DNA from 2 places in the Clostridium fessum genome. Region 2 is predicted to be linked to the other one. Evidence: riboswitches for the same ligand, from Rfam matches in the RefSeq annotation. Region 2 holds a riboswitch; the other holds the start of a gene.

Region 1 (16,591 bases), on a different contig from region 2:
AATTCTCTTTCTCATGATTTTCTACCAGAAATTATACCACATTTTCACAAACTGTGTCAATCATCCCAAGCAAAACTCTTCCCATTTTTTTCATGTTCAACGCAATCGCCTCGCATTTATATTCATATTTCTGAATTTTTTTCATTTTCACGATATGAAACCTCCGTATCTGCCAAATACCGGCGGATGGACGGATGCGACGGGTGAAGAAGGATTTCTTCCGGTGTTCCGGACACCAGAACATTCCCCTGCTCCATAAAATGTACCTGGTCACAAATCTTGCGGACATGCACCAGCTGATGGCTGATTAGCAGCCATGTCATCTTATTTTTCGTCTGCTGCTCCCGCATCAGCTGTTCAAACAATTCTGTACTGTCAGGATCCAGGTTGGAAAGCGTTTCATCAACAATCACAAACGCAGGGTCAAATACCAGAGCCCTGATAAATGATAATTTCTGCTGTTCTCCGCTGCTCAGGGAACGGGCATACTGATTTTTTTTCTGCAGAAGCCCACATCGTTCCAGCCAGGCATCCATCTTCGCCTCATCCGGGCGGATTCCCCGTATTTTCAGCGGATAGATCAGGTTCTGATACACCGTATCATGCAAAAGATACGGTCTCTGTGTTGTCATCGTGATATCCCGGGGTGTCAGTCCCTCGTAATCAATCTTCCCGCCATCCGGAACCAATATCCCCTGTATCAGCTTGGAAAGTGTTGTTTTTCCGCAGCCATTGGTTCCTATCAGACCATGAACCTTCCCGCTCTCCAGATACAGTTCCTCGATTTGAAGCGTAAACTGACCTATCTTCTTTTGCAGCTTAGAGATTTTCATCCGGTGTCTCCTCCTGTCTGAAATGTTCTGCCAATGTCTGTACCGAAAATGCCAGAAGCATCAGGATCACTCCCAAAAATACCCCTTCATAATAATCGCCTGCACCTTTCAGGGTTGAAATCGCAGTTGTCATTGTCCGGGTGCTGTTTTTTATATTTCCACCTACCAGAAAGACCGCCCCGACCTCACTGATGGAACGCCCATATCCAGACACAACCGCAAAATAAATTTCATTTTTCATTTCACGCAGCAGAAGCCGCGCGGTCTGATGCCGGTCAGCTCCCATCGTCCTGGCAAACGCCCGGATCGAAGGCGCCGTGCGAACCGCATATGAATATACCATTCCACAGACGATCGGAGTGATGATCAGAACCTGGGCTGCCACCATTCCTTTGATCGTAAATACCCATCGAAGCGCCCCAAACGGACCTTTTTTTCTCAAAAGCATATATGTGAGCAGTCCGATGACGACCGGAGGTGCTCCCATCAAGGTCCGGTTCACGCGGACTACCAGCTTTTTTCCTGGAAATTTCGTCTGCTCCAGCACAAGTCCCAGAAAAATTCCAAGCATGGACGCAATCAAGGTTGACCAGAAAGACATCACCAGCGTTACCCGGATAGAATCTATCACTCCGACCGTACCAAAAAATTTTGAAAACAGGTTTCCCATATTTTTTCTCCCAGCATATTCACTGAAACACCTTATATTCTGCAGGCGTTCTCATTTTCTCAATTCTTAATGACAGAAAAACCGGAAAAAGTGCATCCTCCCTTCTCCGGTTTCCTGTTTATACATTATAAATTCTGCAAGGTTCAACTGCCTGCTTTATTCGTTTAAATACGCTAATTCCAGCACTGCCGCATATCATCCGGCAGTATTCTACTTCTGCTCTGCATTCGGGAAGAATAACGGCTCGCCGTACTCCTCTACGCCGTATTCACCGATCAGAGTCTGGATTTCCGGAGAACAGATCCACTTGATAAACGTATTCGCCGCCTCGTTGTTGACATCCGGATATTTCTCCGGATTTACTGCGATAACGCCGTACTGGTTTAAAAGTTCCTTGCTGCCTTCACATACAATATCCATATCCGGGAAATCTGCCTTCTTGGCAAGCCAGGTACCGCGGTCAGACAGGCAGTAGCCGCCTTTTTCATCTGCCATCGCCAGTGTATCAGCCATTCCAGCGCCTGCCGATACATAGTTTGGATTGCTCTCATAATCTGTAATTCCCAGCTTCTCCCAGATTCCGGTCTCCTTGTTATGGGTACCGGAGTTGTCTCCACGGGACACAAATGTCAGCTGCTCGTCCATGATCTGCTTAAATGCAGCGTTGATATCATCCGTCTTTGCAATCGGACCATCCTTCGGTCCTACGATCACGAAATCATTATACATAACCTGGAAGCGCTCTACACCGTAGCCGCTCTCCACGAATTCTTCTTCTTTTGCTTTGGAATGAACCAGTATCACATCGACTTCACCATCTTTTGCTTTCTGAATCGCATCACCGGTTCCTACTGCCGTCCACTGTAAGTCAATACCTGTATCCTCTAAAAAGATTGGCTTTAAGTAATCCAGAAGACCCGTATTATCGGTACTGGTCGTCGTTGCCATCAGAAGCGTCTCTCCGGATGCTTTCTTGGTCTCCTCTGCACTGCTTTCCTCAGCAGCCTCTGCGGTTGTCTCTGCGGCGCTTTCCGCCTCCGTCGTCTCTTTTGCACTTCCAGAGCAGGCTGTCATAGACAATGCTGTCATAGCCGCCATTGCTAATGCAATGATTCTGTTTGTCTTCTTCATAAAATTGTTCTTCTCCCTTCTTTTGTTTAAGAATACTCTGAAAAACATTTCATCGGAACGAGACTCTGGCAGAGGATGCGCCGCCTTTTACCAGCTGCCTTTCTTCCTAATAAGCAGCAGGTTCTACTTCTCTTTCCAATGCATTTCTTTCCAAATGCGGGAGGCATCCGAGTTTCCCCTGATACCCATTGGCTGTGAACCCTGACAATATACTGTGTTAGGTTTTTCAGCTCGAAATATAGTTTTCCTGGCTTCTGCTGTCCGGGTTTTTCTAATACTTCCCGAAACATCCTTATACATTTTTACTATACCATGTCAAAATTCTTCTTGTCAACCGGGCAACTTTCACATGAGCGAAATTTTTTCATTTTTTCAAGCTTCTTATTTATTTTGTCTTTTGTTTTCTACTGCTCTTTTCTACTGTTATTCTGGATTTTTAGTCTTTTTTCACTTCTATCTTGATTTTCCCTTTTCATATTTGTGCGATACTCTTTTAACTGTGCTTAATTTTTTGTTTTTGTTTTATATATTATGAATATTCAAACCATTCTATCTTTTCTACAATTTTCACTTTCTTTTCATGCATAATATCCTCACTTTTGCCGATTGTAAGCCCCCTTTTTCTATGATATCTTATATGTTATATTAATTTTCTTTTATAGTCATTCCGCATTCCGCTTGTTTCAGCGTGATCGGATGATTATTTTTCAGATTCGTCTGTTAAAAATTAAATTAATACATTTTTTTCAATTTACTCTTGTATTCTTGAGTTGGTTGTAGTATTATAGACTCAGAACTAGAACACAGTCTAGTTTTTGCAAAGGAGGGGGAAAGGATGGCAGAAACTCCTTACATATTTAACATCCAGAAATTTTCAACGCACGACGGCGATGGTGTCCGCACCACGATTTTCTTCAAGGGATGTCCCTTACGCTGTATGTGGTGCCACAACCCGGAGAGTCAGCATTATTATAAGGAACTGATTTTTCATCATCACAAATGTACCGCCTGTGGTCGATGTGTTGCAAAATGTAAACAGGGAGCCAATTCCATCGTAGACGGCAAGATTGTATTTGACCGTTCCAAGTGTACCGCCTGCGGCGTCTGTACCGACTGGTGCATCACAGAGGCCCGGGAGTTAGCCGGTAAGGAATACACGGTAGATGCACTTGTCAAGGAAGCGATGAAGGACAAAATCTTCTATGAGCAGTCCGGCGGCGGTGTGACACTCTCCGGTGGCGAGGTTATGGCTTCCCAGCATATGGACTATGTGGAAGAGGTCTGTCGCAAGCTCCACGAGAACGGTGTCAGCGTTTTCATCGACACCAGCGGCTACACAGACTATGAGAATCTGAAGCGGATTCTTCCTTACGTAGATGTTTTTCTTTACGACATCAAAGTGATGGATCCGGAAGACCACAAGAAGTATATCGGCGTTGACAATTCACTGATTCTTGAGAACTTAAAGAAATTAAGTGATGAGGGCGCAGGTCTTTATATCCGGCTTCCGATTATCCAGCAGGTCAACGCAACCGATGAACACATTGAAAGTGTCATCCATTTCCTGAAGGAAAACAATATTCACGCACGTCAGGTAAACCTTTTACCTTATCATGACATCGGAAAGGGTAAATACGCCAGCCTCGACATGGAGTACCATGATGATGAGATGAGCGTACCGGTGTCCGAGCTTATGGAACACTTTAAGTCCATGTTCGAAGAACAGGGCTTCAACAAAGTCAATATAGGAGGATGATTTAAATGGCAGAAAAAATGGATACTTCATTCGTAATCAACACACCAGAAGGTCTGTTAAAAGACAACGACCGCGGATGTACCGAAAGAATTAAAAGACTGAGAAGACTCAGCCACTCTACCCAGCCGCATCTGGATCTGGAAAGAGCCAAAATTGAAACCGATGTTTACAAAGAGTACGAAGGTTCCGTATCTGTACCGGTTTTAAGAGCTCTCGTTCTGAAAGAGTATTTCTCCAAGAAAACTCTTTACTTAGGCGATGATGAGCTGTTAGTTGGTGAGAAGGGTAAAGACCCGCAGTGTTCACCGACTTTCCCGGAGCTGTGCTGTCATACCATCGAAGATATGCACATTATGAATGATCGTAAACTGGTTAACTTTACCGTTACCGAAGACGATCTGAAGCTTCAGGAAGAAGAGATCATTCCGTACTGGAAGAACCGTGCAGTCAGAGAGCATCTCTTAAAAGCTATGACCCAGGAATGGAGAGACTGCTATGAGGTTGGTATGTTTACCGAATTCATGGAGCAGCGTGGACCGGGTCATACAGCCGGCGGCAAGAACTTCTACATCAAGGGCTACGGCGACTACAAGAAAGAGATCGAGCAGGCTATCAAAGAGCTTGACTACTTCAATGATCCGGAAGCTTATGACAAAGAGCAGGAACTTCGCGCTATGGATATCTGCTGCGATGCTATCATTATCTTAGGTAAGAGATATCACGATCTGGCTCTTGAGAAAGCTGCTGAGGAGAAGGATCCGGTCAGAAAAGCAGAGCTCGAGCAGATCGCAGCTAACTGTGCGGTTGTTCCGGAGCACAAACCGGAGACCTACTGGCAGGCACTTCAGATGTACTGGTTTACACACCTTGGTGTTACAACCGAGTTAAACCCGTGGGATGCATTTACACCGGGTCGTCTGGATCAGCATCTGATTCCGTTCTATGAGAAAGATACCGCTGCAGGTACTCTGGATGATACAAGAGCTCTTGAGCTTCTTGAGTGCCTCTGGGTTAAACTGTTCAACTCTCCGGCTCCGGTTAAGGTTGGCGTAACCTTAAAAGAGTCCGGTACATATGTAGACTTCGCAAATATCAACTCCGGCGGTGTGAAGGAAGATGGTACTGATGCAGTTAACGCTGTTTCTTACTTAATCCTTGACTGTATGGAAGATATGAGACAGAACCAGCCGAACTCCAACGTACAGATTTCCAAAGTTACTCCGGATAAGTTCTTAAAGAGAGCCTGCGAGATCGCTCGTCAGGGCTGGGGCCAGCCGGCATTCTACAATACCGATGAGCTGATTCAGGAGCTGGTAAATCAGGGTAAATCTCTGGTAGATGCAAGAAACGCTGGATGCTCCGGATGTGTTGAGACAGGTGCTTGGGGAACCGAGGCTTACTGGCTGACCGGTTACTTAAACATCCCGAAGTGCTTACAGCTCGCTCTGTATGATGGCTACGATGTAATGTTCAAAAAACAGATCGGACCGCACACCGGCAAGGCAGAAGACTTTAAATCCTACGACGAACTGTGGAACGCATTCAAGACACAGCTTGAGTACATCATCGATGTTAAGATGCGCGGCAACCTGGTTATCGAGAGAATTTACGCAGAAATGATGCCGGCTCCGTTCCTTTCCATCTGTACCGATGACTGTATCAAGAAAGGTAAAGACTACAACGCTGGCGGTGCAAGATACAACACAAGCTATATCCAGGGTGTTGGTATCGGAACCATTTCCGATGCACTTTCCTCTATCAAGTTCAACGTATTTGACAATCAGAAGTTTACCATGAAAGAACTCATCGACGCTATGAATGACGACTTCAAGGGTCATGAGGATATCCTGAACCTGGTTAAGAATAAGACTCCGAAATACGGCAACGATGATGATTATGCAGATGACATCATGGTAAGCGTATTCAACGAGTACAAAGATTATATCACCGGCAGACCTACCACCAGAGGCGGTGTATATCATGTAGATATGCTTCCGACCACCTGCCACGTATACTTCGGTGATGTTATGATCGCAAGCCCGAACGGACGTCTGGCACATATCCCGCTGTCTGAGGGTATTTCCCCAGAAAAAGGCGCTGATATCAACGGACCGACCGCAGTTGTTAAATCCTGCTCCAAGATGAATCACTGTGAGACCGGCGGTACTCTGCTGAACCAGAAGTTTACTCCGGCTGCTATCGCAGGCGAGAAGGGTATTGACAACCTGGCTGCTCTGATTCGTTCCTACTTCGCTATGAACGGACATCATATGCAGTTCAACGTTATCGACCGCCAGACTCTGATTGAAGCTCAGAAGAACCCGGAGGAATACAAAGAACTGATCGTCCGCGTAGCCGGATACAGTGACTACTTCCGTAACCTGGATAAACCGCTTCAGAACGAGATCATTGAGAGAACCGAGCAGAGCTTTGGAGGCTGTGGCTGCTGTTAATTGCTCGCAACAGTTTGACAACTCTAAAAGTCTTCATTGTAACCTATTAATGCCTTCTATGAAAATGATATAGCCCCAAAAGGGCGGAAAGCCCCGGCAGCGAAACTGCCGGGGCTTTCTTATTTCTTTATCCTTATCTCAATATCAGATATTCCGCTCTACTCTGTTATCATTTTTGTCCTTCTTAGATAATTTTAGTCAAATTTGCTGTTACTCGCCACCTAATGCGGGAATCTTCTCAGCTGAGATAAACGCCAGGGCAACTGCCAGACCGCCTGACAGCACCTTGCTGATCATATAGGCTGTTACCCAGTTTCCCGGTATCAGGGACGCTACCAAGGTCATCTGACCGCCTACTACATAGGCACCTGCCACAGAGAAAGCGGCATTTAATACTTTCCCGCGCTTATCCATCTTGGAAAACAATGGCAGCATCGCAAGGCTCTGTATAAAGGAAAGGAACAGTCCGACAACTGCCTCCTCATTGATACCCAGGATCGCCCCGATGCGCTGGATCGGCTTTTGGAGACGTTTTAACGCCACCTGCGACAACACCAGACCGCCGCACGCTGCGATGACCATACGGAGTACCATAAAAAGCATTTCCTCAATCAGAGCATTCTCGACAACCGCATACTTCGGCATAAAAATTCCGAAGACTGCCACACCAAACAGGAAAAAACTAAAAATACGGATCGCATTTCCGATGAAAATCATGATCTTCATCGTCAGCTCCGGAACCAGCACAAATGCCGCAATCAGCACCACGCACAGCACCAGCACCGGGATCATATTAAAAAAGAGCTGACGGACAGGCAGACCCAGCATCAGACCTCCGACCGCCAGACCAGACGGTATGGCAATCAGCCCGAAGATGAATCCCCGCATCAGCTCTCCTATTTCATCTTTTCGAACGGCTGCCAGAAAGACCGGCAGCTGGTATCCGACCGTCATTCCCAGACTGCCTGCTACCATCGCACCGGTAAATGCTGCCAGAGCCGGTGTCGCCGCCAGCTTCTGTGCCATGCCAAGCGCCCCCATATCCGGCGCCAGAAGGCAGCTTGGAATGAGCGCCGGATCAAACGGCATATGCTTTGCCGCCTCTGCAATCGCTTCCGCGTGGGTCTGCACATATGTAACTCCGATCGCAAAAAATCCGACCGTGGACATCGCCAGACCGCCCATGGTGGCAAGCCCCTTTTCAAAGTTCGGCATCAGCCCCAGCTTTCCTCCCAGTATCTCATCCAAAAGCCCGGCTGCCGCAAATACAAGCATGATCGCAATGAATATGTTCATAAGACCTACCTCCCAGCTTTTCCCTATTTCTCTATTCCCCTGTTTTCACTTATTTTCCCTCTATCAGGCACATTTCTCTGTCAATCACAATTCTTTTTTACCTCGCCAGCAGCTGTATCAGCACGCCCCCGATGGTCAGCATCAGTGCCCCGCAGGAACGCGTCACAATCTGTGCAAATGGAAGCAGTTCCATCCGTTTCGAACTGCTGAGCACCGCTACATTTCCGGAGCCGCCCATGTTCGTTGTACACATCCCCGCTGCGATCGATGATTCCAGCGGATAAAATCCCATCTTGATGCCGATCAATCCGGCGGTCAGTGTGATCGCCCCGACAATCAGCACGACACTGAGCAGATAAAACGGAGTGATCGTGTGTAAAATCGTCTTTAAATCAATCAGCGTCGCCCCGATTCCGGTCAGCGCCGCCGCTGTCCAGCTGTGGATCGCGAACTGTCCCCACTCTCTCGCCGCGTCCTCCAGGCGCTCTGAAAGGATTCCCGTTCCCTTCACAATCACAACTGCTACAATCATCCACGCATACGTCGGTACAATCGAAATAAAATGATGGCAGAGCGCCCCCAGTTCATAAAATGCCATTGAAATGATAAGCCCCGTACATAAGAGTGCGAAGGTCGGTTTCATCGGAGGCTGTTTCTTCACTTCGTGACCGTCATTGACAAGGCAGCCATTTCCGGTCAGGGATGGCTTTCGCTCGCCGATATTATTGGCTAAACCGCCAAAAATGATCGCTACACAATTTCCCAGCACCGTCGCCGGTGCGATCCGCGTCAGGATCTGTCCGGCGTCCGTCCCCAGAACCGACGAATACATTGCCGACAGAGGCACTGCTCCCGCCGTCATGCCGCCGCTCGTCATCGGAATACCGATATACAGGATGCCTTCCAGAAAACTATCCCCCATCACCATACCGAGCAGACCTGAAAGTATCACGCCGACTGCCAGCGATATGACAGCTGTCGGAAGCAGTTTCACCGTTGCGCGGATCAGAAGCCCGCGGTCGATATTGAAAAGACTTCCTGTGATCAGCGCTGAGATATAGAAGACCAGAAATCCTTCTTTGTTGACAAAATTGTCCAGGATCTCATGCGTCTGCTCCGGAATCAGCCCCAGCGCCTGGATGACCGCCGCCCCCAGAATACAGATGACCGAGCCGCCCAGGTACGTTTTCACAACCGGTGTATGATTTCCTAAAAAATTGAGTCCCTCGCCCAGCACCATCAGCGCAATCATGCCGCCGACCAAGCCTGCCGGAAGACAGTCTATATACATACAGACCACCACCAGCGCCAAGATGCCTAGATACAGAGGGATGGAAAAACCAGCGATCGTATTAGCTTTGCCAGATATTTCTTTCCTCTCTTGCTGCATTTTTCATTTCACCTCTGAGTATTAATTTCTTCCACAACACTTCTTATATTTCTTCCCAGATCCGCAAGGACACGGATCATTCGGATAAATCTTCTCCACCTTTTTCGCGGTTACCGGTGCTGGCTGGGACATTTCCGGCACCATCGCCGGCATGCCGCCGATCATACCTCTCTCACTTAATTCCCACGGTTTATTTCCACGGTTTTCTTTTGTTCTCGTATTGTTGAACGCATCCATGAGAAGTCTTAAAAATTCGCCCATCTGCTGCTCGCTCTGGAAAACAATCCCTTCTTCATGCATCTTATTCATCAGTTCTGCCGGTGATTTTCCTTCATAGCTGTTGGTCCACGTCTCAAAGCACCATCTAGCCGCTTTCTCATACGACACATCCAATTTTTTTATGAAATAGGACTCCAGCTCCTTATAAGCCAGTACCCCTGACTCATACCCTTTCTGACAGATTTCATCCAACTGCTGTGCAGACGGAATATAGAATTTTTTATTCTGCTGCTGTTTCAACAAAGCAGTGAGTCCATCACCCTCAAAAACTGGAAGATGTACATACAATCCCCTCTCGGAATAAAGCGGATTCTCTTTCGGCAGGTCCTGCATTCCCAGTTTCTCCATCGGGAAAATGCAGGATTCTGTGATGTCCTCCGGCATTTCCTCCAGCATCCCGATCATTTCTTCGATCGTGCCTTTCACCTTCAATTTGTACAGTTCATACAAAATTTCCAACGGCGCAATCTCATAATAATCGATAAAGAAGCTGATACACTTCATCAGCCAGCCTTTTTTGCTCTGAACCGCCCGGAATGCCTCATCGTCAATCCCGCTAAACCCCTGTGCAATCTCTTCAAAGACAGTAAAGCAGTCACTCACTTCCTCAAAACTTCCAAGTACGTATTTATATAACTGCATTCCATCCATAATCTCTTCTGCAGAAATTTTCTGTGGCTCGGTACAGGCTTTGCAAAAAAGCACCATCTGCTCTTTCGTCAGGCATGAAAGTCTGCCCCGGAGTGCCTCTTTTGTCGTTAAATATTCAACAATTCGGTCAATCAGGTCATCCTTTTTAAGCCGGGAACAGTTCTTTAACTCGTAGCTTCTTGCTTCGTTTAATAAGTCTTCTTTGGTCCATTCTTTTAAATATTCTCTTAATAACATACCATTTCCTTTTCTCATCTTACATCGTTTCATGCTTCTCTTCATATTTTTTTATTATACTTTTAAATGCACATGGATTGCAAGATATATCGTTACATATTTCTGCTTCGCGCGAGTGCGCATCATTGGCATTACACAAAAATACAGCCTGTCTCCAAGCTTCTCAGGAAACAGACTGTATCGATTAAGGATTATGGTAAATAAAGGATTGTCGTAACTGTTCAGTAGGTCTGCGCATTTACTGCGCTGACCGTACGAAAACATGGGCCAGCAGGCAAAAATCCCATTGCCGCAGGCAATTTTTAATGGATTTTTGCGCGTGACTGTGAAGGTACTGAACAGTTACGGATTGTCTATATTTTACAGAAATACTGCCAGCTCTTCTAGCGGCTTGCGATCTGTATGCAGCCTGGACGGATGAGCTGTCTCTGCCGGATATCCAAGCGGCAGATAGGCCGTCGGCTGTAAGCCCTTCATCTCTGGGAACTGCTCCAGCAATTTTTCTGGATTAAACATACCAACATACGTTGTTCCCAGTCCCAGTTCTGCTGCCTGCAGCATCATCTGGGAAACCGCCAATGTCACATCGATCTCTCCATGGTTTTTCCCGTCCTCTTCCCTTTTCCAGGAAATCTCTGGATCATAGGCTGCTACAATCACAACCGGCGAATGAAACTGACACGCCGTACATGCATCCGCTTTCGCCAGAGCCTCCTCACTCTGCATCACGAAAAAGCGCTGTGGCTGTAAGTTATGTGCCGTCGGGGCTTTGCGTCCCGCCTCCAGCACTTTCTGTAATTTTTCTGCCTCAACCGGACGGCTGTCAAATTTACGAAGTGAATAACGTGCATCACATAATTCTTCAAATTTCATAGTAATCAAAACTCTCCTTTGCGTTACAACTAATAGCTCCGAATCCGATCCGAATCCTCTTCCCCCGTCTTCTCGATCTTCCGGATCTCCACCACATAGCTGCTCTTATCGTTGACCTTCACTTCCACCTGGTCACCCACATGGTGTCCTTCGATCGCTTTTCCGAGCGGCGACTCGATGCTGATCCGGTTTTCCAGGGAATTGCCCCGGATGCTCGTTACCAGACGGTATACTTCTTCCTCGTCGTCATCCTCAAAATACAGGGTAACCGTATCATTCATTCCGACCTCATCCGGGCGGGATTCTTCCGATACGATCTTAGCGTGCTTCAGCATATTTTCCAGATAGCGAATACGGCTTTCATTCCGGTTCTTATCCTTCTTAGCAGCATAATATTCGAAGTTTTCGCTCAAGTCACCCTGTGCGCGCGCCTCCTTGACCGCCTCGATCGCCTCTTTGCGGACCACCAGCTTCCGATGGTCGATCTCTTCCTGAATCTTCTTTACATCACTTTCTGTCAGCTGCTCTCTCATGTCTTACTCTGCCAGTCCCTTTTTTTCTATCATTTCTACAACCTGTGCTACATATTTTCCGCAGATTTCATCCGTCGGTGCCTCGACCATCACGCGGATCAGCGGCTCCGTACCACTCGGACGAACTAAGATTCGACCGGTATCGCCCAACGCATCCGATACCTTCTGAACCTCCGCCTGCACGTCGCGGTCTGCCTGCGCCGCCTCTTTATCCTTGACTCTGACATTTTTCAGAACCTGAGGATAAATCTGCACCTCGTCAGCCAGCTTTGCAAGTGTCTCTTTCTTCTCCAGAATCACTTCCATCAGCTTTAATGATGTTAAAATGCCGTCTCCGGTCGTCGCGTGCTTGCTGAAAATGATATGACCCGACTGCTCGCCTCCCAAGCAGTGGCCGTTCTGGGACATATTTTCATAGACATACTTATCGCCAACTGCCGTCTTCTCATAGGAAATACCATCGCGCTCAAATGCCTTATAAAGACCGAAGTTTGACATAACCGTGGTGACAACTGTATTGTTGACCAGCGTGCCCTGTTCTTTCATGTATTTTCCGCATACATAGAGGATCTTGTCGCCATCCACCAGCTTGCCTTCACTGTCCACTGCCAGGCAGCGGTCCGCATCTCCATCATAAGCGAATCCAACGTCCAGATGATTTTCAACCACGTATTTCTGCAGTCCCTCGATGTGGGTGGAACCGCAATTTGTATTGATATTCAGACCGTCCGGCGTGTTGTTGATGACGTGCGTCTCCGCGCCCAGTGCATCGAATACGTTTTTCGCAATCGCGGAAGCGCTTCCGTTTGCACAGTCCAGACCTACCCGCATATTTTTGAAAGACCGTGTTGCCAGGGAAATCAGATAACCGATATAGCGGTTGCGTCCCGCTGCATAGTCAACGGTGCGTCCGATCGCATCGCGCTTGGCAAATGGAATTTCGCCCATCTCGCCATCCAGATACGACTCAATCTTCTCGATCGTCTCCTCCTCCAGTTTCTCGCCGCGTCCATTGATGACCTTGATTCCGTTGTCATAGTATGGATTGTGGCTTGCGGAGATCATGATACCGCAGTCAAACTCCTCGGTGCGTACAACATACGATACACTCGGAGTAGTTGTCACGTGAAGCAGATAGACATCTGCGCCGGAAGCGGTCAGTCCCGATACCAGCGAATACTCAAACATATAGCTGCTGCGTCTCGTATCCTTGCCGATCACGACCCGGCAGCGATCTGCTTTCGTCTTCTGTCCATAGTACCAGCCCAGGAAACGACCTACTTTATAGGCGTCCTCCACGGTCAGCGTCACATTTGCCTCGCCGCGGAATCCGTCTGTTCCAAAATATTTACCCATTTTGAGAGTTCCTCCTACATCATCAAATACAGAGTCCAAAGGTCATGTACATTTATGGAAATACCCCACTAACATACATGACCTTCTACGATTTTGATTCCAACCTGAAGAAAATCCTGCAGCCAACGGCGCTTCACACTTTCTGCCGCTGCTGCTTTCTATGTCTGATTGCACATTTTTTACTGAATTTCTTTCAGATAGCGACCTACCGCATCCTGCCAGGACGGAAGGCGCTCAAATCCGTTGTCCGAAAGTTTTTCTTTGCTGATCCGGCTGTTCATCGGGCGTTTTGCCTGACCCGGATAAGCAGCTGTATACTCGGCAGTGCTGACCGGCGTCACCTTGACGTCCATGCCCGCCTGTTTAAAGATCTCAACTGCAAATTCATACCAGCTGCAAAGTCCCTCATTCGTCGCATGGTAACGACCATATTTATCACTCTGAATCATATCAACCAGCAAACGTGCCAGATCGTATGTGTAAGTCGGGGAACCGATCTGATCATCCACAACACTGACTGCCCCGCGCTCTTTGCCAACGCGCAGCATCGTCTTGATGAAGTTCTTGCCGTTCACGCCAAATACCCACGCTATACGGACGATGAAAAACTTCTTTACCAGCTCCTCGACTGCCAGCTCACCCTCATACTTCGACTGACCGTAGGCGTTGAGTGGTTCCCGGTGGTCATCCGGCTCCCACGGGCGGGTGCCCTGACCGTTGAATACATAATCGGTGCTGATGTACATCATTTTGATGTCCAGACCTTTGCAGACCTCAGCGATATTTCTCGTTCCATCTGCATTGACTTTACGGCAGAGTTCCATATTCTGTTCCGCTGCGTCTACTGCAGTATATGCAGCGCAGTGGATCACTGCATCCGGCTTTGCCTCGGTGATCACGCGGCGGCATGCCTCTGCATCGGTAATATCCATCTCATCGACATCCACACCGATGCCAGTAAGACCCTGTTTTTTCAGCTCATTCATCACGTCATAGCCAAGCTGGCCTTTAACGCCTGTCACTAATACTCTCATTATAATCTATCTCCATACATTTTTTCGAAGTACTGGCTGTACTCACCGCTTAAAATGTGTTTCCACCAGTCCTGATTGTTCAGATACCAGTCGATCGTCTGACGAATGCCGGTGTCAAAATTGTATTTCGGCTTCCAGCCAAGCTCCGTCTCGATCTTGGTCGGATCGATCGCATAACGGCGGTCATGACCCGGACGATCCTTGACGTAACGGATCAGGCTTTCCGGCTTGTCCAGCGCTTTCAGGATGGTTTTGACAACCTCCAGGTTGGTCCTCTCATTGTGTCCGCCGATGTTGTAAATCTCACCGACGCGTCCCTTGTGGAGAATCAGATCGATCGCCTCACAATGATCGGATACGTGCAGCCAGTCGCGAACGTTCGCGCCGTCGCCGTATACCGGAAGTTCCTCGTCTGCCAGCGCACGGCTGATCATCAGCGGAATCAGCTTCTCCGGAAAATGATATGGACCGTAATTGTTGGAGCAGCGGGATACTGTCACCGGAAGTCCGTAGGTTCTATGGTATGCCAATACAAACAGATCCGCACTCGCCTTGGAAGAAGAGTACGGGCTGGAGGTATGAAGCGGGGTCGTCTCCGTGAAGAAGAGATCCGGGCGGTCTAACGGCAGATCGCCGTATACCTCATCGGTCGATACTTGATGATAACGTTTAATTCCATAGGTGCGGCAGGCATCCAGCAGGGTGGTCGTTCCCATGACATTGGTACGGACAAATGCCTCCGGGTCCGTGATGGAACGGTCTACGTGGCTCTCCGCTGCAAAGTTTACAACGACATCTGGTTTTTCCTCTTCAAACAGCTTGAATACGAAGTCGCGGTCTGCGATATCGCCGTGTACAAATTTGTAATTTGGTTTGTTTTCAACCGGTTTCAGTGTCTCTAAGTTACCCGCATAGGTCAGAAGATCCAGATTGATGATCTGATACTCCGGGTATTTATTTACCATATGGTGTACGAAGTTTCCGCCGATGAATCCGGCTCCGCCTGTCACGATAATCTTCATTGTTTTAACTCCTTTTAATTCTGATGTATTTTATCAACATATTTCCCATCCAGTACGTCTTTCAGATATTTGCCATACTGGTTTTTCTTGTATACCTCGTATGCCTCCAGCACTTCTTCCTTGCTGATCCAGCCGTTTAAGTACGCAATCTCCTCCAGGCACGCGATCTTGCGGTGCTGGTGGGTCTCTACTGTCTTAACGAAATTGGTTGCCTCAACTAAGGACTCATGTGTACCGGTATCGAGCCAGGTAAAGCCCTGTCCCAGAAGAATGACATCCAGATCGCCATTTTCCAGATAGATGCGGTTCAAATCGGTAATCTCAAGCTCGCCTCTGGCAGACGGTTTTAACTGTTTCGCATACTCTACTACCCGGTTGTCATAGAAATACAGACCCGTTACACAGTAATTGGACTTCGGTTTCTCCGGCTTCTCCTCGATGGAGATCGCCTTGCCCTGGTCGTCAAATTCTACGATACCGAAGCGCTCCGGATCATCGACATAGTAGCCAAATACAGTCGCGCCCTCTTTCTTGGCAGAGGCAGCACGCAGGCGTTTCACAAGTCCCTGACCCTGGAAAATATTGTCGCCCAGAATCATCGCCACGGAATCGTCTCCGATGAACTCCTCGCCGATGATAAATGCCTGTGCCAGTCCATCCGGACTTGGCTGCACGGCATAGCTTAAATGTAAACCAAACTGATGTCCATCGCCCAACAATTCCTTAAAACGCGGTGTGTCATCCGGTGTCGAAATAATCAGAATATCCCGGATTCCCGCGTTCATCAGAACGGAGATCGGATAGTAAATCATCGGTTTGTCATAAATCGGAAGCAGCTGTTTGGAAGTTACGCGTGTCAGCGGGTAAAGGCGTGTGCCTGAACCGCCTGCTAAAACGATACCCTTCATATCTTGTTCTCCTCATATGTTTTATTTTCACGCCTCTTTTCTAAAAAAAGGCAGATCTCATCACTATAAGTAATATACCACATTTGCCTGCTGCTTGCAAATTTATTTGCTTTGCACTTCTTTCTTGCATTGTACAATCGTAACTGTTCACGGGTAGGCACTTTTGGAA
Region 2 (16,591 bases):
GGCTGGGTTCCGCCACAGCAGCAGCTTTCTGGTTCCGGTTGAGTTCCGCCACAGCAGCAGCTTTCTGGTTCCGGCTGGCTTTCTCCACAGCAGCACGTCTCTTCCAAATCGCGCCGTTCCCAGCGGCGTCCGACAAATTCACGGTTCTTCTCCGCCGGATCCGGACCGCAGCAGCAGCCTTCGCCCTCCGGTTCTGTCTCGGTTTTTCCACTATAATTTGTCAGCGGCATCAATTTATCCCCAGGCATCACGATAAAATCCCCGTGGAACCCACACATCGGGTGATCGCAGCAAGATGGCGCGATCTGTTCCTCTTTGATAAGCCCCCCGCTCTGGCTGACAACCGCCTCCAAAAGTTCATCCAGCGTATAGCGGTCATCATTCGCCGGAAGCTCCGGGATACGCCCAAAATAGCTGACCGGCTGGAAATGCACGCCCCGCACATACGGCGACCGCTGAATGGCAAACCGGATGATGTCCCCGATCTGCTCCGTATTGACGCCCGGAACAATGACCGGAACAAGCGTCACGCCGATTCCATACCGACCGCACTGCTCGATCGCCCGTTTTTTCACTTCCAGCATCGGACGGCGGCGCAGTTTTTCATATACGGCATCGTCCACACCGTCAAACTGCATAAATACAAACGAAAGTCCCGCATCCGCCAGACGCTTTACAAATGCCTCGTCCTCCGCCAGGCGCAGACCGTTGCTGTTTAACTGCACATATTTACAGCCAGCCTGCTTCGCATACGCCACGATCTCCGGCAGATCGTCCCGCACTGTCGGTTCCCCGCCGGAAAGCTGCAAAAGTGTCTTTCCCGGATCCGTCAGATCGTCGATCCAGCGTTTTACCGTGTCTAAGGACGGATCCTTTGCCCCGTCCGGCTCCGCAAAACAGAAGGTACAGTTCATATTGCACCGCGCTGTGATCTCCAGCAAGGTACAGCAGGTGGCGCGTCTGTGCTCCGCACACAGACCGCAGCCCGCCGGGCAATTTAGATTTTCATTTTCTCCCACCGCCGGACGTTCCCCGCGCCAGTCGGCAAACTTACGCTTATTTCTCCAGATTACACTGGAAAATGTCCCGTGATCTGGGCAGGTTTTTACCAGATATATCTGCCCGTCCCGCTCTTCCCGCTTTGCCGGAATGCGTTTTAAACAGACCGGACAAACACTGTATGTATGGCGCATTTCTTCCGGCAGGACGCCTCTATCCTGCGAATCCATTATCATCTTCCTGCATCCCCTTAATCTATATATCTTCTATATATCCTCTATTTATCTTCCAGCTCTCTCTCCACATCCGCCATACGTCCTTTTACCAGCGCTTCCGGCAGATATACCTCGCCGCACTTCGGACAGCACAGGATCTCGGTGTGGAAATTGTGCCCCAGATAGTCAAAAAATGTGGATTTCGGCACCATTTCCACCTGACACCGGCGGCAGATGACTTTTTTTTCCAATGCCTCTTTGATCCGCTGATCTCTTCCGCCTCCATCAATCGTCGGCATACTCATCACTCTCCTTCCAGATTCATGCGGTGGCTGTAGCCATTCCAGAGCTTATAACCGCCGTCCGGCAGCACCTCGTACTCTGCCCAGTAGGTCATATGCTGGATCTTCAGATGCCCGATTCGATGTCCCGTCTCCGGGTCGATGATACCGCGGTCTTCCCGCTCACAGTGTTCAATGACCTGTTCCATATCTTCGAGCAAAATCTGACCCGCTGACAATTTGCGTTCCAGTTTCTTCTCAACTTCTAATTTCATGTGTGTTTCCTCTTCGATCGTCTCATTCCAATATGTCTTAAGCAGTTCCCGTTTCGCCGCCAGGCGGTTGTGCCAGCGCTCTGTCACTGTCGCTGCCGGACGTCCCGCACCATTTAACCCAAACAGCAGATCGAGGATATGTACCGCCTCCTTGCCCTGTCCGGCAAAGGACTCCCGGCAGTTGACGCAGTAGGTCACATACGGCAGTTCCTCCTCTTTTGCACGGGAAGTTGTCATATAGCTTGTGTGACTCGGAGAAGCAATCCCGATATGTCCGCCGTATCCGCAGCAACGCGCCTTTTTCCCGTCATACGGCAGATTTTCCCACGTAATCCCCGCCGCATCCGCCAGATGGCGTACACTCTCCTGCAATTCCGGGTAATAGCGGCTGGCGCAGGGATCAAACAAGGCATAGGACTGGGCCTGCTGGGTACTTCCCGCTTCCATTTCACCCTTTTCAGCATTGTCCGGTTCCAAAGCAGCATCTTTCTCCATGCCCCACTCTTCCATCACTTCCGCCAGAAAGACAACCGGAAGCTCCGGCAGGTATTCTTCAAACATCTTCCGGCAGTTCGGGCATGCTAAAACCACTGTCGGTTCGCCAAGCTCTCTCCACTGCCGCCACATTTCCTCCAGATGTGCCGCGTGGATGTCCACTTCGCCTGCCCATTCGGCAGGCGCACCGCAGCAGGTCATCCAGATCGCCGCATCCGGCTTTTTGGAACGCAGCCACTCATACGTCCGCGTCACATAGCGCGGATCCGAACCGGCGAGCTGGCATCCCGGAAAGAATGCATAGGAACTCTTCTTAACATTCTCCGGTTTCCGCGTAAGCCCCGCTTTTCCGGAGGCATATGCCATGTCGCGCAGCCAGAAATCGTGAAATGGCCACGGCATCGCGCCTTTTTTTTGCATTGCCCGCATACTGTCAAGCAGAAACTGGCTGAAATCGATATGCTGCGGACATACTTCCTTGCAAAGCCCGCAGTGGTCGCAGGTGCTGATCAGTCTGGTCGCCCACGTACCATCGCGCGATAACGTACCGGGATGGATTGTTATGTAAACCTCTTCATACAAACGGCGCGGTGTTTTCTCATGCAGGCGCATCAGATCACAGGCACGCATACAGGCATCACACGAACACTTCTGGCAGCGCGTGATCTCCTGCATCGCCTCTTCCTCCGTATACGATTCCCCGTTTGCCGGAACCACCCGATCGGCACGCTCGATCCCATTCATTTGAAGATTTAAAAGTGTCCCTTCCTTTCGAAATGGCTCATTCATGCCGCCCGTTTTCAGATACCGTTCGATGGCAAGCGAAACCGCCAGCCCATCTGCCAGCGCCTTCATGCTGTCGCCGCCTGTCAGGGAACCTCCAATGAAAACGCCCGGTGTCCGGGTTGCAAATGCGCCGTCCGGGTCCATTTCCAGACCAAAGTCCGCGCTATCTGCCCCAGTTGCCACATACACGGCATCATAGTCCGCCCGGAGTGCCTCCAGATCCGTTACCGTTTCACCGAGATGGCGTGAAAATTCCTCAAACTGGAACTGTGCCTCGATCTCCGCATCAAATTCCGCCGGATCCATCTGGTTTCTCGCCTGACCGCCCAGAACCATTTCCCGCTCATAAACCGTTACCTCGTACTTTTTATTGCAGAGACGCAGTGCACAGCCAAGCCCCGAAAGACCGCCTCCGACGATCGCGATCTTTTTTCCTTTCGACGGCAGGTTATACGCATTCGGTGCCTTCCGCTTCGCGTACTCGACCGTCGCCCGCTCTAAAAGCCCGATCGCGATCCCCCCGTCCAGCTTTGCACGCAGACATGCCTTCTCGCACGGATGGCTGCACAACTTCGACACAATATCCGGAAATCCCACCGTATTCTGATAGGTCCGGTACGCCGCGTTGAAACGTCCCTTTTTCCACTTTTCTTCCAGCCCCTTGATATCCAGCCGGAACGGACAGGCTGCCTGGCAGAACGGCGGCTCGTTCTGATGGCATTTCTCCGCCAGCGTCTTCTCAAAATCTTCCAAATAGCTCACAGGGCGGACCTCCCTTCTTTTCTCCTGCATTTATCGTTACTGTTCACGCATACGTGCCCAGTAACGGAATTTGCCGTGGCTTCGCATTTAAATACGGCAAATTCCTGCTGCCACCACGTTTTCTTACGGCACTTTCGGTTCCAAAAGTGCCTACCCGTGAACAGTAACCATTTATCCTCTCCCAGAATCATTTATCCCGTCCTCCATCGATAAGTAAAAATTCTAAGAGCCAACTTTTAATACTTTTTATTATATACCATAATTACAAAAAAGCCGCTGCAAAACCTACCTCTCTAAACATAGATTCTGCAGGTTCGCAGCAGCTTTTATTTAATTCTTATTTACAATCACGCGATACACCTTGCCGCAGCTGCCCGCTTTATGTGCAGCCACGCATTCCTCTTCCTAATCGGATTAGAACGGACGCTCAGCTGTCGGATCATCCAGGGATACGTAGAAGCTCTGGGTTCCTACCTGTACCGGATTCTCTTTGATGTTCTCCAGTTCCTCATACATATCGGAACCAAGGAAGTATTTCTTCGGCTCGTACGGTTTCTCGCCCTTTGCGATTGCATCCAGACCAGCTTTTACCTTCTCCGGAAGTGCCGGGATCTCATGGATACGTACGCCGCAGGCATTGTAGATACCATTCAGAACTGCACAGTGGCCAGATGCCTGGAATGCCTCAGAAGCACCTGAAGAACCGAACGGACCATCAGAGATAGCGCCATCGATATGAATCAGGTTGATATCATCCGGAACATCCTTGATGTAGGAAGTGCCAGCGCCAAACATGTTCGCATGTTTCTTAACGTCTGCGTAGTCCTCTTTCAGGGCGAAGCCGATACCATGCATGATACCGCTGTATGCCTGACCGTTAACAGCATCGATATTACCGATACGTCCAACGAAGTCAACACAGGTGAATTTCAGAACGGTAGTCTTACCGGTCTTAGTATCAACCTCAACCTCTGCCAGGTTCAGGCAGTATGTGAATGCCGGAGTCGGGTCGCCGATACCGGTATTCGGATCCAGACGGCACAGACCCGGAGTTGTGTTGGTCTCGTAACGGCCGAGATACTTGGTCTCGATGCCTTCTGCCTTCATCTCATCATAGGTACGAAGTGTACCATCTTCTTTTCTCATAGCTGCCAGAAGCTTGTTCGCTGCGATGATGGTTGCATTACCATCCATGTACAGGGAACGGCTGGCACCAGCCATACCGGTATCCGGACAGGTCTTGGTATCATTCTGAATCAGCTGGATATCTTCTGGTGTCAGATGCATTTCTTTCAGAGCTTCCAGTGTTACTACCAGAGAACCGGTTGTAGCACCCTGGCCCATTGCATGCCATGTGTCGTATTTGCGGATCTTGTTGCCCGGCATAAGCTCAAGAGCAACCTCAGCGCTGTCGCCGCCGCCCTCAGTAACGTTGAAGCCGCCCCATGCGATACCAACGCCTCTTCTCTTCTCCGGTGTGTCAGCTGCTTTCGCATCAGCCACCGCCTTCTCATAGATTGGACGCATGGTATCCATGATCTTCTCCATCGGATACTGCGGATATACATAGCTGTTGATATTCTTATCGCCTTCACGGCAGATATTCTTATAACGGAACTCGAACGGATCCATGCCCAGTTCTTCTGCCATCATATCCATCAGCGGCTCGCTGAGTGTATATGCCTGCGGAGAACCGTAGCTTCTGTAAGCAGTACCAAATGCATGGTTAACGTTCGCTACACGAACCAGACCTGCTACGTTCGGTACATTGTACGGGAAGAAGGTGAAACGTGCCGGTTTGGTCATAACGTCGTCACCGCCCCAGGAGTAAGCGCCGTGGTCCATACCGATATCAAATTCAGCAGCCAGGATCTTACCTTCATTATCACATGCCAGACGGCCATTGGAGTATGCCGGGCAGCGTTTGCCGCTGAAGTGCTGATGCTCTTCATAGGACATGGACAGGGATACCGGCTCGCCGGTAACTACGGTACAAGCTGCACACAGTGCGATATCGCCTGCGTTGGTAGACCATCCAAAGCTTGCGCCGGTCGGGTTCATGATGATACGGTATTTATCCTTCGGTACACCAAGGCAGTTACCCAGACGTCCGATCGAGGAGTATACACACTGGGATTTACACTGAATGGTCAGCAGGCCATCATCGCCCCAGTAAGACTGAAGTACACAACCCTCGATGGAAAGATGCGGCTCACGGGAGGAGGAGAAGCTTCCTTCTACTACATGCGGTGCTTTGTCGATTAAGTCTCTTACCTCTTCTGCATCTTCCAGACCTGCTCCCTTTAATACCGGCTGCTCGCAGAAGATGTTCGGAGTATCCTCATGGATACGGATAGCATCCGGCATAACTGCATCCAGATATGTCAGATACTCTGGCAGCTGCTCGTATTCCATCGTAACCTTAGCGGCTGCTGCACGAGCCTGACGATGTGTATGAGCTACTACCATAGCGATAACATCACCGTAACGATAGATCTTCTCATCCTGAAGAACTTTACGGGATGGTGTCATAACAGTACTTCTCTCATGGAACTGACCCTCAGCCATGATGTTAGTTCCGCCTGCTGCGATGAGGTCTTTTGCTGTGATAACCTTAACAACGCCCGGCATCTTCTCAGCTTCCTCAGTATGGATAGCCAGAATCTTTGCATGATGGGTAACCTTCGGCTGAACGATAGCTGCATATAAAACGCCCTGCGGCATCTTAAGAGCCTGATCATCGCCGTAGTCGGTCAGACCACAAACCTTACCAAGTGCATCCTGACGAACAACCGGTTTTCCGTAGTAGTTGCCATCTTCCGGATTGTGGAACTTGATATCCTCGATGCTGCACTCGCCACGCATAACCTTAGCTGCAGCCATAACTGCATCTACAATCTGTTTGTATCCGGTACAACGGCATACGTTTCTTGTCTTCTGGAACCAGTCACGAACCTCTTCACGGGTCGGATCCGGGTTCTGCTCTAACAGAGCATATGCGGAAACGATGAAGCCTGGTACACAGAAACCACACTGTACAGCACCGCAGTTCATCCATGCAACCTGTAACGGATGCAGATGCTGCGGAGTACCGATACCCTCGATGGTGGTAATCTTGGAATACTCTTCTACCTGGCTGATTTTCTTGGTACAGGAACGGATTACCTGTCCGTTCAGAATGATGGAACATGAACCGCAGACACCGGTTCCACATCCAACCTTAACACCGGTCAGACCGATCCGGCGCAGAACATCTGACAGTTTATCGTTTTCCGGATCGCACATAAACATACGATCAACACCGTTGATGTTCAACATCATTTTTCTTAATTTCATGCTGTTTCGTCCTCCTTCTTTAAAATAAATAGAGCCCTGATGCTTCCGACTATCCTTCCGCATCATACCCAATACTTACGATTCCTTAGTCATCCGCGTTTTCCAGCATCTCTGCCAGATCCGCCAGATCCACGCCATAGTCCTCCAGAAGTTCTCTGGCCTTGCGGTAGGTATTCTCTACCACCTGGGGACACCGAAGTGCCTTGTTGGCTATGTTATCTCCTAAAATCGAATGACAATCACTTCCTCCATAGATTTCACCATAGTTTTCCTGAAACCAGTCTGCCAGTTCCGGTATCATCTCGCTGTATGCCGCTTCCGGCTCAAAGAGCGCCATCATCATCGCCGCACCGGTCAGAGCTCCGCAGGTCAGCCCGCTTCTGACTCCCAGACAGAGTGCTGCAGATGCCTTCAGAAGGCTCGGGTTCTCCTCGCCCTTAAGGGTAAGTCCCAGTGATACAAGTGCCTGACTGCAGCAGCTTCCCGATAAAAGCAGCTGGTTCAGTTTTTTAATATCCGGCTCCATCCGCACCTCCTGTTCTTAGAAACACAAAAAGAAAAGCGGCACCGCCTCTGAAAAGACAGTACCGCTTAACGTATCCGAGTTTGTATATACATCTGCACCTATAGATATGGATACACCTATATCTATACCTATACCTATACCTATCTGCCAGCACATATATACCCTATCTATACAAGAAGCCTGACAGCTTCCCGTATCCATCGATGTAAAGCGAATCTCTCTTTCTTTTCAAATGCGGAAGGCACTTCCATTTCCAGATGTACCCATTGGCCTGACTGCATACGGTTTCCCGCTTAGCAATTTCGGCTCGAAAAACAGATTGTTTCTATTTTGGTTTTGATACCTCTATGGTACTCTGCTTTTCATCGAAAGTCAATCTCATTTTTCATAATTTTGAAATTTTTTACATCGACAGGACACTTGTTCGCCCCTTATTTTACCTCAATACGGGATTTTCAACATGCTATTTTACCCTTGTAATATCTGTTTACTTACAAGATTTCAGCATAACTTCCGTTCAAATATTGTATTATTTGAAGATTTGTATTCTTTCTTTCTACTATTTGATCGAGTATTTTTTTTAAAAATAACGATCCACACACTTTTATAATTTTTCATTTTCATTTGTTTAAACGTGAATTTTGTTCACTTTAATTTCACTTATATGAAATTTATATCTTTTTGATTCATAATCAAACATGAATATCTGTTATTTATCCGCTATAAATCCTCACATTTTTAAGTATCTTTTTTTCATTTTCTTTTTCTGTTTTAAATTTTATTCTGCAAACCATTATTTTTTATTTCAGATAACGCAAGCATATTTAAGAACAGAATTCATGCACATACAAATTCCGCATCGAAAATGTGATTTGCATAAATTTTTTCTTATTTATAATCCGTACAAATCCTACTTTCTCCCCGCAAAATACGCCTGCAGGTTCTCCCCTACATGCTCCAGATGCCGCTCCATCTCCCGGCGCGCCAGCGCCCCGTCTCTGGCTTCGATCGCTGCCAGAAGGCTTTCGTGTTCATTTTCCCGGACTTCATCAGAGCGGACTGCCGCCTGGTTGAAGCGCGCATACGCGTCCTGATCGGTCAGGATGAGCTTTAACATCCGCAGGATAGACGGACTGCCTGAGAGATGCGCGATCTTCAGATGGAACGCCAGATCCTCCTCGCTTCCCGCCCTTCCATGGCGGATTGCATAGAGATAGTCTGCCTGCAGATCTTTTAATTTCTGCAATTCCTTCGGATCAATCCGCTCTGCACACGCCTCCGCCGCATATCCCTCCAGGAGTTTCCGCACTAAAAGAATATCCTCCAGCCCGCTTTCTGTCTCCATCGACGCCGCCTCGATAAGCTCATTCGCCGCCTTCATCTTCTCCCGGCGTGACCGTTCTTCTTCCAGAAAGCGTTCGCCCTGCGGCGTCAGGATCCGCCCCTTATTCTGCACCTTGACAAGCAGCCCTGCTTTCTCCAAATCCAGAAGCTCCCGCCCGATGCTGGCGGACGGAAGATGCAGGATCTGCGCCAGCTGGAGCGCTCCCGCCGGGGTGTTTAATTCCTGCATGGCTGTCAGTATTTCAAAGCTGCTGTTTCGTTTTTTCCCTGCCATTTTTCCTCCCTTATGCTCTAACCCATTTTAAGCTGTAAATCCTCATGCTCCTAACATCCATTTTTATTCTCATATTTCACAATGGACCACACACATCCATCGATATAATCTCTACCTTGGCAGCATCACACTACCCATTTCTATGATTGTATCATCATTTCCGATTCGTGTAAATCATCCCTTTAAATACTTCTATGACAGAAAAAAGCGAACCGCAGGGTACATTTTCTTGCCCTGCGGTCCGCTTTGAATCTAAAATCATTTCAGATTTTGATCCATCTGTTTTTATTTATTACTTTTTATCTACATTGATGAACAGATAAGGAAGCCCTACGGAGTAGTACTGGATACCGCTTACATCCGGATTGGTCATAACGGCTACAGACTGTCCGTAAATCGGGAACAGAACACACTGATCTGCCAGCGTCTTCTCACAGCCAACTAAAGCTTCCCAACGAGCATCCTGGTCGAGTGCCAGATCGCCCTTCTTTGCGGACTGGATGGTTGCATCGTAGTCTGCATCGGAGAACTGGGAGTAGTTGGTGGAGCTGCCGGTTATCCACATATCCAGATCAGTCATCGGATCTGCGTAGTCCGGACCCCAGCGGGTAAGACCGATATCATATTCACCTTTCTGCATGTATTCCAGACGGGCTTTCTTCGGAAGTACCTGAAGTTCGATGGTCAGACCCGGCAGGTTGTTCTGCCACTCGCTCTGTAAGAACTGTGCAACAGCCTGTGCAGAATCAGTATCTTCACACATTAAAGTGAAGGATAAGGAATCTTTGCCAAGCTCGCCAAGGCCTGTCTTCCACAGCTCTTTTGCTGCCTCTACATCGTAGGTCCAGCTGTCATATGCGCTGCCTGCTGCCTCACGGAAATCTTCGCCCTTTTCATTGGTTGCAAGGCCCTGCGGTACGAAGTAATCCATCGGTGTGGAACCATCCTTCAGAACACGGGTTGTGATCGCTTCTTTGTCATACGATTTTGCCAGTGCCTTACGGATATTTACATTGTCAAGCCCCTCTTTCTTCATGTTCGGGGTCAGATACCAGTTGTAACCGTCACTTCTGGTGGAGAATCTCGGATCATCCTCATACTGCTCTACCAGGTTACCGCTTAAGGTTACAACGTCCAGATCGCCATTCTCAAAAGAAAGGGCTGCTGTCTGGCTGTCGGTAATGATCGAGAACTCAACGCCGTCGAGTTTCACATCGGATGCGCCGAAGAACTGATCATTCTTTACTAATTCTACCTTCATGGCAGACGGCTCATAGGAAGATACCTTGAACGGACCATCTGCTAACAGGGTATCTGCGGAAGTTGCAAAGTTACCGCCGCAGCTCTCTACAAATTTCTGATTTAAAGGCAGGAAGCATGCGCCGGATGCCATCAGGTAATCAAAGATAGCACACGGAGAGCTTAAAGTTACGACTAATGTCTTATCGTCCGCTGCCTCTACACCCAGTTCCTCAACCGGTTTTTCACCTGTTGTTACCTCTTCTGCATTTGCGATGCAGGCAGTTGTGATAAAGAACTGGTAATCACTTGCAGTTGCCGGATCGGCTACTCGTCTCCATGCGTAAACGAAATCGTTTGCCGTTACCGGATCGCCGTTGGACCATTTTGCGTCGTCACGGATCTTGAAGGTCAGGGTCAGACCATCCTCGGACTTCTCCTCACTCTCCGCCACGCCATAAACCGGAGCACCTGACTCATCCTTGGTCATCAGACCCATCATAAACTGGGAGATAACACCACTGGATGTGTAGTCGTTGGAAAGTGCCGGATCCAGGGAGTCTACCAGAGTGCTTGCCTGATAGCGAAGCACCTTGCCGCCCTCAGCCGAGCTGCCGCCCTCTTCGCTTCCAGATTCAGCCGCTGCTGTCTCTGTTGTCTGGGTCGAGCCGCCGCAGCCTGCCAAAAGTCCAGCAAACATGGCAGAAGCCAGCGTCCACGCCATTACTTTTCTTAGCTTCATAATACTTCCTCCTTTTTTGTTTTTTTAATAAAACCAAACCATTCCCGTTTCATGCTGCATTTCCTGGTCCCGGCTGTCTATCCTCAGTTGTCTGCTGGTTCGGCTCATCTATAAAATCACCCGCTAAACAGGTCATTTTATCACATTTATTATGGTTGATTTTGTGCCGGAATGCATCGGCTTTCTTTTAAATCTACACCCATTTTTCCAAATCTGCATCGGTTCCGCGCACAAAATGTGTGCCCTCAATCTGATGCATCGTACCTGCGCCGTAATCCAGACCGCTCGTCTTATAATCATAGTGCAGTGCAATCCGGCTGCGCTCTACCACCGGGTTCGGGTTCGGGATCGCCGAAATCAGGCTTCGGGTGTACGGATGTACCGGATGGGAGAAGATCTCCTCCGTCGTGCCCGTCTCCAGAAGGTAGCCCAGATGAAGAACGCCGATGCGGTCGGAAATATATTTAACCATCGAGAGGTCGTGGGCGATGAAGAGGTATGCAAGCCCCGTCTCGTCCTGGATGTCCTTCATCAGGTTGACAACCTGCGCCTGAATGGACATATCGAGCGCCGAGATACACTCATCGGCAATGATCAGCTTCGGGTTCATGACAAGCGCCCGGGCGATGCCGACACGCTGCCGCTGACCACCGGAAAACTGATGCGGGTACCGGTTTGCATGTTCCGGCGCCAGACCTACCTTGTGGAGGATGTCTGCCACCATCTCGGTCCGTTCTTTCTGGGAATGGTACCGGTGATGGATATCCAGCCCCTGTGCAATGATATCCGCTACTTTCTGGCGCGGATTTAAACATGCCATCGGATCCTGAAAAATCATCTGCATATCACTTCTGAGTCTCGCCTCTGTCTGGCGGCTCATTTTTCCGGAAATATCCATCCCGTCAAAGGTAATTTGTCCTGCGGTCGGATCGTAAAGGCGGATCAGCGCCCGCCCGATCGTCGTCTTTCCCGATCCGGATTCCCCCACAAGACCATAGGTCTCGCCCGGATTGATATAAAAACTGACATCCTCAACCGCTTTTACGGTAAATTTCCGGCTGACCGGAAAGTATTGCTTGAGTCCTTTTACTTCCAGAAGGGGCTTTTTGCTTGTCTCTGTCACTGTACTCATGCGATTCCCCCCTCTTTCTTCATTCTCTCAATTCGATCCCGAAGCTCCGGCGGCATATCGACCTTCGGCGCCTTCGGATGCAGCAGCCATGTCGCGGCGCTGTGCGTCTCCGATATCTTGAACATCGGCGGCTCCAGACGACTGTCAATGTTTAACGCATATTTATTCCGCGGTGCAAACGCATCGCCCGTTACCTTGTGAAGCAGGTTTGGCGGGCTGCCCGGGATTGTGTAAAGACGTTCGTCGTCCGTTCCCAGATCTGGCATCGCGGAGAGAAGTCCCCATGTGTACGGGTGGCGCGGATCGTAGAATACATCCTCGACCGTGCCGCTCTCGACGATCTTGCCTGCATACATGACGTTGACATAGTCGGCAACCTTCGCAACGACGCCCAGATCGTGCGTGATATAGATAACCGACAGCTGCCGTTTTTTCTGAATTTCCTGAATCAGTTCCAGAATCTTCGACTGAATCGTAACATCCAGCGCCGTCGTCGGCTCATCGCAGATTAAAAGCTCCGGATCGCACGCCAGTGCGATCGCGATGACGATTCTCTGGCGCATACCACCGGAGAGCTGGTGCGGATAGTTTTTGATTCGCTTCTCCGCGTCGGTGATGCCGACCAGCTTCATCAGCTCCAGCGCCTTCTCATATGCCTCTTCCTTCGGTGTATGGTAATGCCAGATCATGCCTTCCATGATCTGTTTTCCAACCGGCATCAGCGGGTTTAAGGATGTCATCGGATCCTGGAAGACCATCGCGATCCGTTTTCCGTTGATATGGCGGCGGATTTCCTCTTTTTTCATCTGCAGAATTTCTCTGGTGACCCGCTCCTGCGGGTTCCGGTAATAGGAAAATGTGATCTGTCCGCGGTCGATCGTTCCGTTCTTTGCCAGAATTCCCATGATCGCCTTCGCGGAAACCGACTTACCGGAACCGGACTCCCCGACGATCGCGACCGTCTCGCCCCGGTTTACCGTCAGGTTGACGCCCCGGACGGCATTGACCACTCCGGCTGTCGTCTCGAAGGAAATGTCCAGATTCCGCACTCGTAAAATTTCTTCTTTTTTCTCCATGCCATTTCCTCCTACATATCCTTCATCTTCGGATCCAATGCATCACGCAGACCATCCGCCAGCATGTTAAAGCACAGCATCAGAAGTCCCATGACAATTAACGGGAACACGATCATGTACGGATGGCTTGTAAAGTTCTGATATCCACTCGAAATCAGGGAACCCAGCGAAGCCATCGGCTCCGGCACACCCAGGCCAATAAAGGCTAAGAATGCCTCGGTAAAGATCGCATGCGGGATCGAAAACATCGTCTGTGTAATCAGAGGACCAAAAATATTTGGTAAAATCTCTTTGAAAATAATGCGGAAACTCTTTGCTCCCAGCGTCCGGGAAGCAAGCACATATTCCTGCTCTTTCAGCTTTAAGACCTCCGCGCGGGCGATTCGGCTCATGCCCAGCCACCCGGAAAACATCAGGGCGAACGTGATAGACATAAGCCCCGGTTTCATGACTAACAAAAGCAGGGTAACCGTGATCAGGTACGGAATACTGTTTAGTATCTCGACGATACGCTGCATGATCATATCGACTTTTCCACCAAAATATCCGGATACAAGTCCATACGTCAGACCAAACGCAAGGTCGATGAATACCGCCAGCACCGCTACATACAGGCTGATCCGCGTTCCGCTCCAGGTTCTGGTCCAGAGGTCGCGTCCCAGCGAATCGGAACCAAACCAGTAGTAGGTATCGGTCAGATCGTTGCTCTCATAATAGTTGATTTCTTTACTTCCGGTGGATGTACGGATCGTCTCAGAACCATCTAAGATACCCATATTTTCCAGTCCCGGCACTCTCGGCGCCATGTTCTGGTTGGTAATAATCTGCTGATCGTAGGTAAACTGGTTCATGTGAGGTCCGACAAGCGCCATCACAATCAGAAACAGAATACAGACAAAGCTGAACATTGCGCCCTTATTTTTCTTAAACCGTGCAATTGCCTCTTTCCAGTAGCTCTGGCTTGCAAAGTTTGTATCGACATGTTCAAAGCCGTCTTTGTGCTGGAATTCAAAATCATCGTCCAGGAATTCGATCTGGCTTAAATATTCTTCGGGTGATAACACATGCTCCCGAACGGAAGCCGCATCCCCACCTGTCATTTTCTCATCTGTCTTTTCGTCACTCCGTTTTTTCATGCCATCACCTCTCAATCCGATTTCTTCGCCAGACGGATTCTCGGGTCGATAATTCCGTACAGGACGTCAACCACCAGCATCAGGACAATGTACATGACACTGTAGATAAATGCCAGCGAAATCGTCACGTTGTAATCGTTGGACTGAATCGCTGCAATCATTAAACTTCCGATGCCCGGAATCGAGAAGATCTTCTCGATAACCAGGGAACCAATCATCAGATCGACAACCAGCGGCGCCAGTACCGTAATGATCGGGATCAGCGCGTTTCGAAGTGCATGGCGCACCAGAAGCGGGCGTCCCGTGATTCCCTTGCTCTCCGCAAGCAGCATGTAGTCGCTGTCCAGCACCTCCAGAAGGGAGGTTCTCGTAAATCGAGCCACCGTCGCTACCGTAAACATCGACAGCGCCAGCATCGGCATGATCGACGATGCGAAGAACCTCTTGCCGTCAAACAGAAGCGGCAGCCACTGTGCCTTGTAGCCGATGAAATATGCCATAACCAATGCAAAAACATAGGACGGAAGGCTGACGCCCAGAACTGAAATCACAGTACAGATGGTATCAAGCCAGCTATTTTTCTTGAGCGCTGCCAGAATACCTAAAATCAGTCCGACTACCGCACCGAAGGAAACTGCCTCCAGTCCGATTCCAAAGCTGACCGGCACACGGTTCTTTAACAGAACCGAGATGGAGGTATCCTTGGAGATAACATACGATACACCAAAATCGCCCTGCAGCAGGTTCTTCACATACGTGAAAAACTGTACGATCAACGGTTTGTCCAGTCCATATTTCTTCGACATCATCGCAATCTGATCCGCGGTCAGCTTTTCATCGTTGAACGGAGATCCCGGCATCAGCTGCAGCAGCATAAAAAGTACCAGGATGATGATCAGAAGCGTGACAAGAGAAATCATGATACGTTTTCCGATATATTTCTTCATGTCCGTACTCCCTTCTTTCTTATATAATACGTCTCTCTCCTTCTCTTATAGCCCGGATATTCTTTCAACTCCGAAGTATAAAATAAGGCAAACGGTTTTATCTCTCTATTCCTGCATCCACACACGCATATGCGTCATGCCGCGGTTGCACCATGCATAGTACGGAATTGCCTGCAGGGTTACCACCTCTTCCGGTGCCGCATCTTCTTCATAAAGCGCCAGATTAACCGCCGCTTTCTTCCGGCAGCCCGTCACGCGCAGCGCCACGATACCTTCCAGCAGATCCGCCTGATACGGAAGCGCTTCAATCTTCGCCTCCCGCGGAATCCGCAGTGTCTGAAGATCCTCTCCGTTGTCCACGCCCTCAAAGGTGTAGATGATTGGTCCGCGTCTGAGTGCCACGCATCCGGCATCCGCCCGCACCATCGGGTGTGCATAGACCCGCTCCGGCTCCATCTCCATCTCGCAGGAAACAGTATCACCAGGCTGCCAGCTTCTCTGGATCATCCAGTAGCCCTTGTCTGTCTTGACTGCCCCGGAAACCGGTATGCCATTGACCTTCACCTGCATCTGATGGCACCAGCCCGGATAACGGACTGCCAAAGTAAATTCTGCTCCCGCCTGCTCCGGTTCTACCGTGTAGGTAACGGAGCCGTTCCACGGATATTTCGATGTAAGCGCTATCTTCACGCCGCCCGCCGTTTCAAAGGAAGCCGTTCCCCCGACAAACAGGTGGGAATAGATCGTATCTTCACTTGAAGACCATACATAAGAACCAAGTGAAGTCATCAGACGCGCCAGGTTCGGAGGGCAGCATGCACAGTCATACCAGCCGATCCGCTCCGGCGTGTACTCTTCCTCGCCGTATGCGTTGGTCGGCATGCCCGGATTGGCTTCAAGCTGATTGATATAAAAGAATTTCGTTCCGTCTAACTGCATGCCGCTGATGGTTCCGTTGTAAATCTCCCGCTCCAGAATATCTGCATACCGCGCGTCCGGATCCGCCTCCAGCATCTGTTTCGCAAA

The links. Region 2 has a riboswitch for molybdenum cofactor ahead of PG862_RS02355 (DVU_1555 family C-GCAxxG-C-C protein). Riboswitches for the same ligand answer to the same signal wherever they lie in the genome.
Region 1: linked by a shared signal. The riboswitch ahead of PG862_RS10355 (substrate-binding domain-containing protein) and the one ahead of PG862_RS02355 (DVU_1555 family C-GCAxxG-C-C protein) in region 2 are both predicted to bind molybdenum cofactor.

The regions. Positions count from the first base shown of each region.
Region 1 is NZ_JAQEQF010000007.1:111,585-128,175, reverse strand. It holds gene PG862_RS10365 (ABC transporter ATP-binding protein) at 123-833, opposite strand; gene PG862_RS10360 (ABC transporter permease) at 820-1,503, opposite strand; gene PG862_RS10355 (substrate-binding domain-containing protein) at 1,714-2,634, opposite strand; molybdenum cofactor riboswitch at 2,762-2,883, opposite strand; gene PG862_RS10350 (trans-4-hydroxy-L-proline dehydratase activase) at 3,470-4,390, shown strand; gene hypD (trans-4-hydroxy-L-proline dehydratase) at 4,408-6,843, shown strand; gene PG862_RS10340 (ethanolamine utilization protein EutH) at 7,054-8,139, opposite strand; gene PG862_RS10335 (2-hydroxycarboxylate transporter family protein) at 8,237-9,529, opposite strand; gene PG862_RS10330 (SEC-C metal-binding domain-containing protein) at 9,551-10,696, opposite strand; gene PG862_RS10325 (nitroreductase family protein) at 11,057-11,569, opposite strand; gene greA (transcription elongation factor GreA) at 11,599-12,102, opposite strand; gene glmM (phosphoglucosamine mutase) at 12,106-13,458, opposite strand; gene rfbD (dTDP-4-dehydrorhamnose reductase) at 13,638-14,492, opposite strand; gene rfbB (dTDP-glucose 4,6-dehydratase) at 14,492-15,514, opposite strand; gene rfbA (glucose-1-phosphate thymidylyltransferase RfbA) at 15,529-16,422, opposite strand.
Region 2 is NZ_JAQEQF010000001.1:493,537-510,127, forward strand. It holds gene trsS (radical SAM (seleno)protein TrsS) at 1-1,229, opposite strand, end outside; gene PG862_RS02340 (DVU_1557 family redox protein) at 1,277-1,513, opposite strand; gene PG862_RS02345 (pyridine nucleotide-disulfide oxidoreductase/dicluster-binding protein) at 1,519-3,813, opposite strand; gene PG862_RS02350 (molybdopterin-dependent oxidoreductase) at 4,228-7,149, opposite strand; gene PG862_RS02355 (DVU_1555 family C-GCAxxG-C-C protein) at 7,235-7,675, opposite strand; molybdenum cofactor riboswitch at 7,881-8,000, opposite strand; gene PG862_RS02360 (FCD domain-containing protein) at 8,586-9,293, opposite strand; gene PG862_RS02365 (peptide ABC transporter substrate-binding protein) at 9,586-11,274, opposite strand; gene PG862_RS02370 (ABC transporter ATP-binding protein) at 11,468-12,397, opposite strand; gene PG862_RS02375 (ABC transporter ATP-binding protein) at 12,403-13,482, opposite strand; gene opp3C (oligopeptide ABC transporter permease) at 13,494-14,618, opposite strand; gene PG862_RS02385 (ABC transporter permease) at 14,630-15,565, opposite strand; gene PG862_RS02390 (glycoside hydrolase family 127 protein) at 15,671-16,591, opposite strand, start outside.